Regions from separate parts of the Streptomyces sp. 2P-4 genome, predicted to be linked through region 1. Evidence: riboswitches for the same ligand, from Rfam matches in the RefSeq annotation. Region 1 holds a riboswitch; each other region holds the start of a gene.

Region 1 (2,223 bases):
CGCCGCCCCTGCCGGGGCGGGGTTCAGATGGTGACGCCCTTGGAGCGGAGGTAGGCGATCGGATCGATGTCGGAGCCGTAGGACTGGCCGGTGCGGATCTCGAAGTGGAGGTGCGGGCCGGTGGAGTTGCCGGTGGAGCCGGAGAGGCCGATGCCCTGGCCGGCGGTGACGCTCTGGCCGGCGGTCACGGACAGCTGGGAGAGGTGGGCGTACTGGGAGTACTTGCCGTCGGCGTGCCGGATGACGACCTCGTTGCCGTACGCGCCTCCCCAGCCGGCGGAGACGACGGTGCCGGCGCCGACGGCGCGGACCGGGGTGCCGGAGCTTGCGATGAAGTCGACGCCGGTGTGGTAGCCGCTGGACCACATGGCGCCGGACATCCTGTACGCGGTGGAGACGCCGCCGCCGACGGGGGCGACGAAGGCGCCGGCGGCGACGGGTGCGGCGGCCTTCGGGGCGGACGCCTTCGGGGCGGCGGCCTGCCGGTCGGCTGCGGCCTTGGCGGTGCGCTGGCCGGCGGCGGCTGCTGCCGCCGGGGCCGGGGCCTGCTTCTTCGGCGCGGCGGCGGGCTTGCCGGCGGGCTTTGCGGCCTGGGCCGGCGCCGCGGCGCCGGCGCCGCCCGGCGCGCCGAGGCTGAGCCGGAGGCCGGGGTGGATCAGCGACGGGTCGGCGCCGACGGCCTCCCGGTTGTCGGCGTACAGCTGCTGCCAGCCGCCCTCGACGCCCCGGTCCGCGGCGATGGTGGAGAGGCAGTCCCCCGGCACGACGGTGTACACGGCGGGGGCGGGGGCGGCGGCCGGTGCGGCGGCAATGGGCTGCGCCTGCACCGCCGAGGGGGCGTGCGGGGCGGCGGCGGGAGCCGCGTGGGCGCCGGCGGCGCCGACGAGCGGGAGCGCGAGCGCGGCGCCCCCGGTTCCGGCGGCGGCGAAGCCCCGGGCTATCGAGCGGGACTTCGGACGGCGGTGCTTGCCCTTGGCCGGCATGGCGGATTCCTCTCCGGCGCCTGCGAGGTGAGCTGTCGGGTTCGGACCGGGAGCTGTCCGGCCGGCACGGCCCCGCGAGCGGGACGTGCGCGGCTTCACCCCGAGCCGTTTCCGGAGGGGGAACTCCGGCGACGGCGGCCTACCTGGTTCCCCCGCTCCTGCCGGTCGCGTGAATGGTCGAGTGCGGTTTCCGGGCGGCGGCAGGATTAGGCGGTCCGTCCGGATCGGTCGCGAAGGTAATCCAGTCCGACGGGACGGAACAAGCCGCGAATTACCTGACGGATTCACAGGAACGCGTTTCCGGCGGAATTCCGGTCACCCTGTGTCCATTCGCTTGTGCCAACAGGCCTTCCGGCCGGGGCTTTCGCGTTTCCTTCTCGGGCACGCACGGTCACCGTATGATCTGGCTCACGGGGCTGCGCCCGATCCCCCCTCCGACAGCGGCACGTTGGCCCCAAGCAGCTCAATTCGGACATCCGGTGACGATGCGGAGGATCCACGTGACCCAGCAGATACCCACGCCCCCTCCGGCCGGACCGGCGCCCGAGCCGCAACTGGCCGGCGTACGCAACTTCCGCGACGTGGGCGGCCTCCCGACCCTCGACGGACGCCGGGTCAGGTCGGGACGACTCTACCGAAGCGGACATCTGGCGCATGCCACCGAAACCGATGCAGAGTTCCTCGAATCGCTGTGCCTGCACACCGTCTTCGACTTCCGCAACGCCGTCGACCAGGCCCTGGAGGGGCCCGACATCCCGCTCGCCGGCGTGCGCAACCTGAACATCCCGCTCTCCGACCCGGCCGCCGGCGCGGACTTCTGGTCGATGGTGCGCGACGGCGACACCGAGCAGCTCCGCGGCATCCTCGGCGACGGCAGGGCCGCCGCGCGGATGACCGCCTCCTACCGCGCGATGGTCGTGGAGCGCACCGCCGAGCACGGCCGGGTACTGCACGCGCTGGCCGAGGACAGCGTCCCGGCGCTCATGCACTGCGCCGCAGGCAAGGACCGGGCCGGGGTGGCGGTCGCCGTCACGCTCCTCGCACTGGGGGTGGAGCGGGAGGCGATCCTGGCGGACTACCTGGAGTCGAACGCCCCGCACCGCCGCTACCGCGTGCGCCCCGGCAGCGGCATCCCCGAGGCCCGCTCCCCCGAGGCGACGGAACTGCTCGCGCCGCTCTTCGACGCCCGCGCCGCGTACCTGGCCGCGGCCTTCGACACCATCGACGCGCACTGGGGCGG
Region 2 (2,223 bases), 3.2 Mb from region 1:
CCGGGCCCCGTGAACCCCGCCGACCCCGCGGTCCCCACGCCGAGCCCCACCGCCCCGGGCACCCCGCTGCCGGGCGACACCGCCGGGACGCCCGCGGCGCCCGGTGCGCCCTCCGGGTCCCCCGAATCCGCCGCCCCGGGCTCCCCTGCGGCGCCCGCCGACCCGTCGGCCTCGCCGGCCCCGGGCGCCTCCACCGACCCGGCGGACGTCTCCGCCGCCACGGCGGCCACCGGGAAGCACCGCGGCGCCCCCGCCGCCGAGGAGCCGGCGCCCTCGTACACGGTGAAGGAGGGCGACAGCCTGGCCGCCATCGCGGACGCCGCCGGCGTCAAGGGCGGCTGGAGCGCGCTGTACCAGGCCAACGAGCAGGTCATCGGCTCGGACGCCGACCTCATCAAGCCCGGCCAGAACCTGGAAATAGGTTAAGAACAACGGCATTTCGGACACCCGGAAAGTGTTGAATGTCCGGTTCGTTCAAATGAGACATGCGTCTCTTCCGGTCAACTGGCGTGTCCTGTCCGTGACCTTGGGTGAAAACCGCCCTCACCTGCGCAAATGCCCCTCGGGGGAGCGCAAGTAGGGCCCTCCCTCCCCGGATTTCCCTCGTTGAACTTCGGGGAGGGACCTGTCTACCTTCTGAATCGCCCGCCACCGCGGGCCCCTTCGACCGCATCGCCGAGTCCTGCCGGCGGACGGGGGGAACAACACGTCGCGTCAAGCGCCGAAGGCAGGAGCGGGGGAACCAAGGTAGGTGCCGCGAAAGGCCGTCGAAGACGGTCCGGACCGGCTTGGGGTGAAGACGCGCCACGTGCGCGACCGGGCAACTCATCCGCCCGAACCCGACAGCTCACCTCGCAGGCGTCGGTGAGGAGAACTCCATGCTGCTTTCGGGCAAGGGCAAGCACCGCCGCGCCACCGCCATCGAGCGGACCACCCGCATCGTCACGCTCGCCGGCGTCGCCGGCGTCGCGGTCGCGGCCCCCCTGATGACCGCCGGCACCGCCTCCGCCGCCACCGCGTCCGAGTGGGACCGCGTGGCCCAGTGCGAGTCCGGCGGCAACTGGTCCATCAACACCGGCAACGGCTACTACGGCGGCCTCCAGTTCTCCGCCTCCACGTGGGCCGGCTTCGGCGGCAAGGCGTACGCCGCGCAGGCCAACCAGGCCACCAAGGCGCAGCAGATAGCCATCGCCGAGAAGGTCCTGAAGGTCCAGGGCAAGGGCGCCTGGCCGCACTGCGGCAAGGGCCTGTCCAACTCCTCGTACACCGGCGGCGGGTCGACCACCAACACGACCCCCAAGCAGACGCCGAAGACCGAGACCAAGAAGACGCAGCCGCAGAAGACCGAGGTCAAGAAGCAGACCCAGCGCGCGCAGACGCCCGCCCCCACCACGCGCTCCGAGCGCGCCGAGGCCCCCGTCGTCAAGACCGGCAACGGCTCGTACGAGGTGAAGTCCGGCGACACCCTCGGCACCATCGCCGACGCCCAGGGCGTCAAGGGCGGCTGGGAGAAGCTCTTCGAGCTCAACAAGGACATCGTCTCCGACGCCGACCTGATCTTCCCCGGCCAGAAGCTGAAGCTCGCCTGAACTCCGCGCGAACCCTCACCCGAGGGCTCCCGCAACACCTGATCCCCACCGCCCGGCGCGTACCCCCCCTCGCGCCGGGCGGTGGCGTGCCCGCCCCCGTACGCCGCCGTCAGCAGGGGGCGTATGTCCGGGAAGCGGGGTATTCGGGCCCTTTTTCGTCCCACGACCCGGGCGGTCGGCGGGCCGACCCCCCGGCTGCGGTTAGGCTCTAGGCGGCAGGGCCGGTCCTTCGGTCCGACACGCCACCGCACACCCAGCGTCACATCCCAGAAGGAGATGCTCGTGCCGTCCATCGACGTCGTCGTAGCCCGGGAAATCCTGGACTCCCGAGGCAACCCCACGGTCGAGGTCGAGGTGGGCCTCGACGACGGCAGCACCGGCCGTGCTGCCGTTCCGTCCGGCGCCTCCACCGGTGCCTTCGAGGCCATCGAGCTCCGCGACGGCGACCCGAACCGCTACATGGGCAAGGGCGTCGAGAAGGCCGTCCTCGCGGTCATCGAGCAGATCGGCCCCGAGCTCGTCGGCTACGACGCCACCGAGCAGCGCCTGATCGACCAGGCCATGTTCGACCTGGACGCCACCGACAACAAGGGCTCGCTGGGCGCCAACGCCATCCTCGGCGTCTCCCTCGCCG
Region 3 (2,223 bases), 640 kb from region 1:
GGAGCTCTACCGGCAGCTCTTCCCGGCCTCCCTGCGCATGTCCCGGCCCCGCCAGGGCACCGAGGAGACCGTCGCCCGGATCGACTCCGCCGCCGTGCGCGCCTTCTACGAGGCGCACGTGCGCCCCGCGACGGCCACCGCGGTGATCGTCGGCGACCTGGCCGGCATCGACCTGGACGCGCTCCTGGCCGACACCCTGGGCGCCTGGACGGGCAACGCGGGCCAGGCCCGACCCGTGCCCCCGGTCGAGTCCGACGACACCGGCCGCGTCGTCATCGTCGACCGGCCCGGCGCCGTCCAGACCCAGCTGCTGATCGGCCGAACCGGCCCCGACCGGCACGACCGGGTCTGGGCCGCGCAGGTCCTCGGCACGTACTGCCTGGGCGGCACCCTCACCTCGCGCCTGGACAAGGTGCTGCGCGAGGAGAAGGGGTACACGTACGGCGTGCGCGCCTTCGGCCAGGTTCTGCGCTCCACCGCCGACGGGCGGGGCGCCTCGATGCTCGCCATCAGCGGGTCCGTGGACACCCCCCACACCGGTCCGGCGCTGGAGGACCTCTGGAAGGTGCTGCGGACCCTCGCCGAGGGCGGTCTGACGGACGCCGAGCGGGACGTCGCCGTGCAGAATCTGGTGGGCGTGGCCCCGCTGAAGTTCGAGACGGCCGCGGCGGTCGCCGGCACCCTCGCCGACCAGGTCGAGCAGGAACTCCCGGACGACTACCAGGCGCAGCTGTACGCGCGGCTGGCTGAGACGGGCACCGTGGAGGCCACCACGGCCGTCGTGCAGGCCTTCCCGGTGGACCGGCTGGTCACCGTGCTCGTCGGCGACGCCGCCCAGATCGAGGGCCCGGTGCGCGCGTTGGGAATCGGAGAGGTGACCGTCGTCGGCAACTGACCGGCAACTCCCCGAGGGCCCCGGCGGCTTGTCCGCCGGGGCCCTTTGTGTCCGGTTTTGCTGCGGAGGTTGCCCGTATGCGGTGTGGCGTGCGCAACAAAAGGCCGTGACCATTTGGTGATTGACTGATGATCCGCCTAGCGTCGGCCGTGCTGTCCGTCAGTTGATACGCGCCGCACCCGCGGCACCGGGCAGCGATCGCCGAGTCCCCGTCCGGCGCGAGCCTGGGGAGCCGGGGACCCACACGTCCCTTGGGGTGAATCGGGCCGCCTCGCAAGAGGTGCCCGTAGGAGACCTTCCTGCTCCGAACCCGTCAGCTAACCCGGTAGGCGAGAGGGAAGGAAAGGATCAGCCTCTCCATGGCCTTTGGCAGCCGTGCCGCCGGCAAGCACCGTGGTTCCAGCCGTCTGAGCCGCAAGACCGCCGGATACGCCGGCGTCGCCGCCCTCGCCACCACCGGCGTGGTGGGCACCCTCGCGGCCCCGGCCTTCGCCGCGACGGACAAGGGCCCCTCCATGGAGGACACCGGTCTGAACGCGGTCGTCACCGCCGAGGACGTCGCGGGCCAGGTCGAGGCCCAGGCCGACGCCCAGCGGGCCGCCGCCGAGGCCGCCGCCCTGAAGGCGCAGGCCGAGGCCGACGCCAAGGCGCGCGCCGCCGAGGCCAGGCAGAAGGCCGAGGAGAAGGCGAAGGCCGAGCGCGAGGCCGCCGAGCGCGCCGCCCGCGAGGAGGAGCGCAAGCGCCTCAACACCTTCGTCTCCCCGCTCGCCGGCTCCTACGTCAGCACCCAGTACCGCGCCGGCGGCGGCATGTGGTCCTCCGGCAGCCACACCGGGATCGACTTCCACGCCAACGAGGGCTCCGTCGTCCGCGCCGTCGGCGTCGGCACCGTCGTCGAGGCCGGCTGGGGCGGCGCCTACGGCAACAACGTCGTGATCCGGCACGCCGACGGCACCTACACCCAGTACGGCCACCTCAACTCGCTGAGCGTCTCGGTCGGCCAGCAGGTCACCCCGGGCCAGCAGATCGGCCTCTCCGGCTCCACCGGCAACTCCAGCGGCCCGCACCTGCACTTCGAGGCCCGCACCGGCGCCAACTACGGCTCGGACATCGACCCGATCGCCTACCTGCGCAGCCACGGCGTCAGCCTCTGACCCCCGCAGCAGCCTGATCCGAAGGCCCCGGCTCACCGAGCCGGGGCCTTCGCGCTGCCCGCCCACCCATTTCCGGCCGCCGCACACCGGCCGAAATGCCACCGATTTCCTGCCGCCCTCGGAAACCGGCGGGAATTGCCATAGAGTTTCCGTACGATCCACACGGCCGCGGCA

What was found. A riboswitch is a leader RNA that binds a small molecule or an ion and turns the genes downstream of it on or off. The one in region 1 is predicted to bind cyclic di-AMP.
Region 2: another riboswitch for cyclic di-AMP. It lies ahead of MUK52_RS19235 (LysM peptidoglycan-binding domain-containing protein); the one in region 1 lies ahead of MUK52_RS04765 (M23 family metallopeptidase).
Region 3: another riboswitch for cyclic di-AMP. It lies ahead of MUK52_RS07505 (M23 family metallopeptidase); the one in region 1 lies ahead of MUK52_RS04765 (M23 family metallopeptidase).

What each region holds. Positions count from the first base shown of each region.
Region 1 covers NZ_CP095011.1:1,165,913-1,168,135, forward strand. The annotation lists gene MUK52_RS04765 (M23 family metallopeptidase) at 24-983, opposite strand; cyclic di-AMP (ydaO/yuaA leader) riboswitch at 988-1,173, opposite strand; gene MUK52_RS04770 (tyrosine-protein phosphatase) at 1,484-2,223, shown strand, end outside.
Region 2 covers NZ_CP095011.1:4,349,767-4,351,989, forward strand. The annotation lists gene MUK52_RS19230 (LysM peptidoglycan-binding domain-containing protein) at 1-426, shown strand, start outside; cyclic di-AMP (ydaO/yuaA leader) riboswitch at 710-876, shown strand; gene MUK52_RS19235 (LysM peptidoglycan-binding domain-containing protein) at 879-1,589, shown strand; gene eno (phosphopyruvate hydratase) at 1,872-2,223, shown strand, end outside.
Region 3 covers NZ_CP095011.1:1,809,650-1,811,872, reverse strand. The annotation lists gene MUK52_RS07510 (M16 family metallopeptidase) at 1-895, shown strand, start outside; cyclic di-AMP (ydaO/yuaA leader) riboswitch at 1,085-1,242, shown strand; gene MUK52_RS07505 (M23 family metallopeptidase) at 1,255-2,049, shown strand.